Diaphorobacter ruginosibacter: one gene and its partner. The protein of the gene in region 1 interacts with the protein of each later gene in a pairwise test. Links are inferred from orthologs where the notes say so. Each region holds a gene or a part of one and is shown on either strand. Other genes may lie near its edges.

The links.
Region 2: the proteins of H9K76_RS03955 (region 1) and lpdA interact in binary tests that used the Escherichia coli proteins (3 or more experiments, as listed by UniProt). The link is inferred for Diaphorobacter ruginosibacter from one-to-one orthologs.

The regions. Positions count from the first base shown.
Region 1 is NZ_CP060714.1:872,523-876,369, forward strand. Bases 1-3,105 are described here. They hold H9K76_RS03955 (UvrD-helicase domain-containing protein), read left to right. Parts: upstream 1-354; coding sequence 355-2,856; downstream 2,857-3,105. Other genes in these bases: H9K76_RS03950 (GMP reductase), read right to left, coding at 1-105; H9K76_RS03960 (hypothetical protein), read right to left, coding at 2,893-3,105. In the rest of the region: more of H9K76_RS03960, read right to left, coding at 3,106-3,564. UniProt on the Escherichia coli protein: A helicase with DNA-dependent ATPase activity. Unwinds DNA duplexes with 3'-5' polarity. Translocates on single-stranded DNA with 3'-5' polarity. Initiates unwinding more efficiently from a nicked substrate than double-stranded DNA.
Region 2 is NZ_CP060714.1:2,095,215-2,098,824, forward strand. Bases 423-3,290 are described here. They hold lpdA (dihydrolipoyl dehydrogenase), read left to right. Parts: upstream 423-874; coding sequence 875-2,707; downstream 2,708-3,290. Other genes in these bases: aceF (dihydrolipoyllysine-residue acetyltransferase), read left to right, coding at 423-856; H9K76_RS09580 (TetR/AcrR family transcriptional regulator), read right to left, coding at 2,994-3,290. Outside these bases: more of aceF, read left to right, coding at 1-422; more of H9K76_RS09580, read right to left, coding at 3,291-3,584. UniProt on the Escherichia coli protein: Lipoamide dehydrogenase is a component of the glycine cleavage system as well as of the alpha-ketoacid dehydrogenase complexes.

The DNA of each region.
Region 1 (3,847 bases):
GAAGGTGCGGCCGCCGAGTTCCACGCTGGCGTCGCATTCCGAGCGGCTTTCCACTCGGCACTTGCGGGGCAGCAACAGGACGTTGTCGTAGTCAAAAATTTCCATGAGATCCAAGCTCCTGACAGTTCATTGAAGAAAAGGGCGCTTGGTCCGGCGGCCGGCTCTCGTGCGAGGCGAAGGCAGTGCTTCGGGCACAAAAAACCGGGCCAAGAAATCTTGGGCCCGGTGATTGATTCTAATTGGATTTCGATGCCTTTGAAAGCCGCAGGCCGCCGTGTGGCTATTGCAGGAGCGGCGCGGGATCGCAAAGCCCGCCAAATGCGTGGCGACGCACGGGCTTTCTACAATGGAGGCATGGTTCCACAAGACATGTTTTCCGCGCCGTCGACAGGCCTTTTCGGTGATCCTCAGCCCGTGGCCGGGCAGGCGCAGTCCCCGCTCCTCCAGGGACTGAACGACGAGCAGCTTGCCGCCGTCACGCTGCCCGCAGGCCATGCCCTGATTCTGGCCGGTGCAGGCTCGGGCAAGACGCGCGTGCTCACCACGCGCATTGCATGGCTGCTGCAGAACGGCTATGCCAGCCCGGGCAGCATCCTCGCGGTGACGTTCACGAACAAGGCCGCTAAGGAAATGCTCACGCGGCTTTCCGCGATGCTGCCGGTCAATGTGCGGGGCATGTGGATCGGCACCTTCCACGGCCTGTGCAATCGGTTGTTGCGCGCGCATCACAAGCTGGCGGGCTTGCCGTCGACCTTCCAGATCCTGGATACACAGGATCAGCTCTCCGCGATCAAGCGCCTGTGCAAGCAGTTCAATGTGGACGAGGAGCGTTTTCCGCCGAAGCAACTGGCCTACTACATCGCCAACTGCAAGGAGGAGGGCATGCGTCCGGGCGATGTACCTGTGCATGACGCGGACAGCCGCAAGAAGGTGGAGCTGTACCAGCTCTACGAGGACCAGTGTCAGCGTGAAGGCGTCGTCGATTTCGGCGAACTGATGCTGCGCTCGTTCGAGCTGCTGCGCGACAACGACCCGGTGCGTGAGCATTACCAGCGGCGATTCCAGCACATCCTCGTCGACGAATTCCAGGACACCAATCGCCTTCAGTACGCGTGGCTCAAGCAGATCGCGGGGGACCTGGTGGGGGGCCGGCTGCAGACGCGCGGCAGCGTGCTGGCGGTGGGAGACGACGACCAGAGCATCTATGCCTTTCGCGGTGCACGCGTGGGCAACATGGCCGACTTCGTGCGCGAGTTCGAGGTGCAGCGCCAGATCAAGCTGGAGCAGAACTACCGCTCCTACAGCAACATCCTCGACTCGGCGAACGAGCTCATATCGCACAACAGCCGCCGCCTGGGCAAGAACCTGCGCACCGACCAGGGACCGGGTGAGCCCGTGCGCGTTTACGAGGCGCCCAGTGACCTGGATGAGGCGCAGTGGATGGTCGACGAGATCAAGCAGCTGGTGAAGAACGACGGCTTCGAGCGACGCGAGATCGCGATCCTCTACCGCAGCAATGCACAGTCGCGCGTGATCGAGTCGGCGCTGTTCAACGCGGCGGTTCCCTATCGTGTGTATGGCGGCCTGCGGTTCTTCGAGCGCGCGGAAATCAAGCATGCGCTGGCCTATCTGCGCCTGCTCGAGAACCCGAACGACGACACCAGCTTCCTGCGGGTGGTGAACTTCCCGCCGCGCGGCATCGGTGCGCGCAGTATCGAGACGCTGCAGGATGCGGCGCGCAGTGCAGGTTGCTCGCTGCACGATGCGGTGAGTGCGGTGCCAGGCAAGGCCGGCGCGAACCTGGGTGCCTTCGTGGCGATGCTCGATGTGCTGCGCGAGCAGACGCAAGGTCAGAACCTGCGCGGCATCATCGGCCAGATGCTCGAGACCAGCGGCCTCATCGAGCACTACCGCAACGAGAAGGAAGGCGCGGATCGCATCGAGAATCTGGATGAACTGGTCAACGCCGCCGAGAGCTTCGTCACGCAGGAAGGCTTTGGCCGCGATGCGGTGGCATTGCCGCTGGACGAACAGGGCGGGCCGCTCACGCAGAGTCCCGCGAGCCAGGGGCTGGATCCCTCGCTGCCGATGCTGAACGAACCCTTGAAGAACGCCCGCGCGGCTGCCGGCGGCATCGTGGACGCCGACACCGGCGAGACGCTGTCGCCGCTTGCCGCTTTTCTTACGCATGCAGCGCTGGAGGCCGGCGACAACCAGGCCCAGGCCGGCCAGGATGCGGTGCAACTGATGACCGTGCATGCGAGCAAGGGGCTCGAGTTCGATGGGGTGTTCATCGGCGGCCTTGAGGAGGGATTGTTCCCGCACGAGAATGCGATGAGCGACCGCGATGGCCTGGAGGAGGAGCGCCGCCTCATGTACGTGGCGATCACGCGCGCGCGCAAGCGGCTCTACCTGAGCCATTCGCAGACGCGCATGCTGCACGGCCAGACGCGCTACCACATCAAGAGCCGCTTCTTCGAAGAGCTTCCCGAGGGCGCGCTCAAGTGGCTCACGCCCAGGCAGTCCGCCTTCGGTACCTATGCACCCGAGTCAGGCTCGGGCGGCTATGGCGCAGGTCGCTACGGCTCGCGTGGAGGTCACGGAGGAGGGTATGGCGGCGGCTTTGGCGGCGGCTTCAAGTCCGAGACATTTGCAAGCCCCCCCGTGCCGCAGCAGAAGGCCGAGCCATCGCATGGACTGAAGGTCGGCACGCCGGTGTTCCACAACAAGTTCGGCGAAGGCAAGGTGCTTGCGATCGAAGGCGCAGGCGATGATGCGCGCGCGCAGGTGAACTTTCCGCGCCACGGCACCAAATGGCTGGCGTTGTCGGTGGCCAAGCTCACCATCGTCGATTGATCACCTCGGCGCCTCGCGGCGCTGCTATCTCTGTATCTATATGGGAAGGCAGCGCACAGCCGTGTGAGGCATGGCCAGCTTTTCGGCATAGAGGCCCTTGCGCTCGGGCAGCAGCAGGGCTCCCAGTCCGCTCATGACCACCACTTCCGACCCTGGCTGAACCTGCCGGTAGCACTTGTCGAGCGATGCCAGCGTGTCGCTCAGCAATTGCCCCTGTGCCTGCTGCGCGGGATTTTTCTTCAGGGCCTGTGCATGGCGGGTCAGCCATTCCGAATAGGCGGCCAGCGTGGCTTCCGGCAGCTTCGCCCTTTCGTCTTCGGGAACCATGCGCTCATACAGCATCTTGAGACTGTCGTCTCCCGCCTGCCCCATCACGAGCACCGCGTTGTAGTGCACCTCATAGGCCTGCTCTCGGTAGATCACCTGATCGATCGCGTAGCGGAGTCGTCCTTTTTCGCCCCCGAGAGATTGAATCAGCTCGCGCGCAGCGGCGCTGTTGGGATCGCTCGCCAGTTGAACCTCCAGCGCCGACGAGATCTGCTCGTCGCTGGGATAAAAAATGGCCTGCGGGCTGAACGACGCAGGGCTCGGAGAACACGCTGTCAGTGCAAGCAGCGCGGGAAATATGCTGAGGGTGAGAGCGATATTCTTTGATGAATGGCAGATATTTGTGAAAATATTGTGAATATTCTTCATGCGATTAGTCATTGCATTGAGGGAGGTGATTGAAAATCATGACATCGAATCGCAGATGAATTCGAATTCGTCGGATTTCATTATCTGGAAGATAGAGGGAGTATTAATATTTTTGCATCCTCATATGTCATGAATTGTTTTAAAGATTGACCGTTCATCTCGTTTTATTCTCTTGGTAAGCCACGTTAGTTTTTGTAAGCCATTGATTGTGAAGGCTGCTTTCACGGCTTTGTGACAGCTATCGATGAATTCCCCTCTATGGCTGCGATTTATGACAGAGATCCGCTGCGAGGAA
Region 2 (3,610 bases), 1.2 Mb from region 1 along the record:
CACCGGCAACAAGGGCCGCATCACGTCGGACGACGTGCAGGCCTTCACCAAGCAGGTGATGAGCGGTGCCGTGCAGACCAAGGCGCAAGCCGCCGTGGCACCCAAGGGGGGCTCCGGCGTGGGCCTCGACCTGCTGCCATGGCCCAAGGTCGATTTCTCGAAGTTCGGCGCGATCGAGCGCAAGGATCTCTCGCGCATCAAGAAGATCTCGGGTGCGAACCTGTCGCGCAACTGGGTGATGATTCCTCACGTCACCAACAACGACGAGGCCGACATCACCGAGCTCGAAGCCTTCCGCGTCTCCACCAACAAGGAGAACGAGAAGAGCGGCGTGAAGGTGACCATGCTCGCCTTCGTGATCAAGGCGGTGGTCGCGGCACTCAAGAAGTTCCCCGAGTTCAACACCAGCCTTGACGGCGACACACTGGTCTACAAGCAGTACTACAACATCGGCTTCGCGGCCGATACGCCGAACGGCCTGGTGGTTCCGGTGCTCAAGGATGCCGACAAGAAGGGCATCATGCAGATCAGCCAGGAAATGGGCGAGCTCGCCAAGAAGGCGCGCGACGGCAAGCTCGGCGCGGCCGACATGCAGGGCGGCTGCTTCTCGATCTCGTCGCTCGGCGGCATCGGGGGCACGCACTTCACGCCGATCATCAATGCGCCGGAAGTCGCGATCCTGGGTCTGTCCAAGGGCCAGATGAAGCCGGTCTGGGACGGCAAGCAGTTCGTGCCGCGCCTCACGCTGCCGCTGTCGCTGTCATACGACCACCGCGTGATCGACGGCGCTGCCGCCGCACGCTTCAACGCCTACCTGGGCGCGGTGCTGGCGGACTACCGCCGCATCATCCTGTGATCGAAGGGAGCTGTATCCATGGCAATCATTGATATCAAGGTTCCCGACATCGGCGACTTCAAGGACGTCGGCGTGATCGAACTGCTGGTCAAGCCCGGCGACACCGTGGCGGTCGAGCAGTCGCTGATCACCGTCGAGTCCGACAAGGCCTCGATGGAGATTCCCTCGAGCCATGCCGGTGTGGTCAAGGAGCTCAAGGTCAACGTGGGCGACAAGGTCAACCAGGGCTCGGTCGTGCTGACGCTCGAGGCTGCCGAAGGCGCGGCTGCGGCTTCCGCTCCGGCACCTGCTGCCGCCGCACCAGCGCCCGCTTCGGCGCCTGCGGCATCCGCACCCGCACCCGTTGCCAGCAGCTTCGGCGGCGCGGCCGATCTCGACTGCGACGTGGTCGTGCTCGGCGGCGGCCCCGGCGGCTATTCCGCGGCATTCCGTGCCGCCGACCTGGGCCTCAAGGTCGTGCTGGTCGAGCGCTACAAGACGCTGGGCGGCGTGTGCCTGAACGTGGGCTGCATTCCCTCGAAGGCGCTGCTGCATGTGGCGGCGGTGATGGACGAGGTCAGCCACCTGGCGGCCCTGGGCATCGACTACGGCGGTGCACCCAAGGTCAACGTGGACCAGCTGCGCGGCCACAAGGAGAAGGTCATCGGCAAGCTCACCGGCGGCCTGGGCCAGATGGCCAAGATGCGCAAGGTGACGATCGTTCGAGGCTACGGCAATTTCGTGGGAGCCAACCACATCGAGGTGGAGGAAACCACGGGTGACGGCCAGGAGAGGGCCGGCGTGAAGAAGGTCGTGCAGTTCAAGCGCGCCATCATCGCCGCGGGCTCGCAGGCCGTGCACCTGCCGTTCATGCCCAAGGACGAGCGCGTGGTCGATTCGACCGGCGCACTCGACCTGAAGGCCGTGCCCAAGCGCATGCTGATCCTCGGTGGCGGCATCATCGGCCTGGAAATGGGCACGGTGTACTCCACGCTGGGCGCACGCCTGGACGTCGTCGAGATGATGGACGGCCTGATGCAGGGCGCTGATCGCGACCTCGTGAAGGTCTGGCAGAAGATGAACGCGCCGCGCTTCGACAACATCATGGTCAACACCAAGACCGTGGCGGCCGAGGCAACACCGCAAGGCATCAAGGTCACGTTCGAGCCCGCCAAGGACGGCGTCACGGTTCCCGAGCCGCAGACCTACGACCTGGTGCTGCAGGCCGTGGGCCGCACGCCCAACGGCAAGAAGATCGGCGCGGAGAAGGCTGGCGTTTCGGTGACGGACCGCGGCTTCATCGATGTCGATATCCAGATGCGTACCAACGTGCCGCACATCTTCGCGATCGGCGACATCGTGGGCCAGCCGATGCTGGCGCACAAGGCCGTGCACGAAGCGCACGTGGCCGCCGAAGTCATCGCGGGTGAACTGCAGGGCAACAAGGAACTGGCATCCGCCGCCTTCAACGCCCGCGTGATCCCGAGCGTGGCCTACACCGATCCGGAAGTGGCATGGGTGGGTCTCACCGAAGACCAGGCCAAGGCACAGGGCATCAAGGTCAAGAAGGGCCTGTTCCCCTGGGCGGCATCGGGCCGGGCGATTGCCAACGGCCGCGACGAGGGCTTCACCAAGCTGCTGTTCGACGATTCCCCCGAAGCCCATGGCCACGGCCGCATCCTGGGTGGCGGCATCGTCGGCACGCATGCGGGCGACATGATCGGCGAGATCGCACTGGCCATCGAGATGGGCGCGGACACCGTGGACATCGGCAAGACGATCCATCCGCACCCGACGCTGGGCGAATCCATCGGCATGGCTGCCGAGGTGGCTCACGGCTCGTGCACGGATGTGCCGCCGCAGAAGAAGTAAGCAGGGTTCCTCCCTTGCTCCGAGAAAAGCAGCTTCGGCTGCTTTTTTTGTTCCTCGCGGAATACCGGGTCTTATGGTGTTGCGTGACGAATGGAACCGTGCTGCTTGGGTTGAGAGTCTTCGTTTGGAGGTGCTGATATGGCCCCTCATACTTTGTTGCAAAGGCTTGCCGTACGCGTGTACTGTCTTCGCCTTTGCGTCGCGTCTGAGGGGCCATCTCAGCATTGGGGTGACCAGTTCATGGCGGGCGCGCGCTGCGCAGGCTGTCGTCTGGTAGGCTTCGCGCTCAGCTTTCATCAGGCGCCAGTTGCTGGCGCAGGGTGGCGAGTATTTCCTCGGACAGCGCGGGGTTGCCGGCGGCGGTGGCGCGTGCAAGCACCAATGCGCCCACCATGCTGCTGAGCGTCGCGATCGTGCGGGCGCGCGTGGCTGCGTCATCGCCCTCGAGAATGCGCATGAAGCGCTGGATGTTGCGCTCGACCCCCTGGGCGAAGACTTCCGACATCTCGGGTCCTGCCCGGGCGGCATCTGCCGCGAGCGCTGCAGCGGGGCAGCCTTCCCCGGGATGATCGCGGTGGCTGGCAGAGAGATAGCTGTGCACCAGCGTGTGCAGTTTCGCAGCGGGGGCCGTGTCCGAAGACGGCGGCTCCAGTCCCTCCAATGGCGTGATGGTCCACTCGAAGGCACGCAGGCAGGCCTCGCGGGCGAGGGCGTCCTTGGACTCGAAGTGCCGGTACAGGCCGCCATGGGTCAGCCCTGCATCGCGGGTGATCTCCGCCACGCCCACGCCATCCAGTCCCTTTTCCCGGTACAGGCGCGCGGCTGCCTCCACGATCCCTTCGCGGTTTTCGGCTGCTTGGGTTTTACTTACTTTCATGCGTTAGATGATACTCATCATCAAAA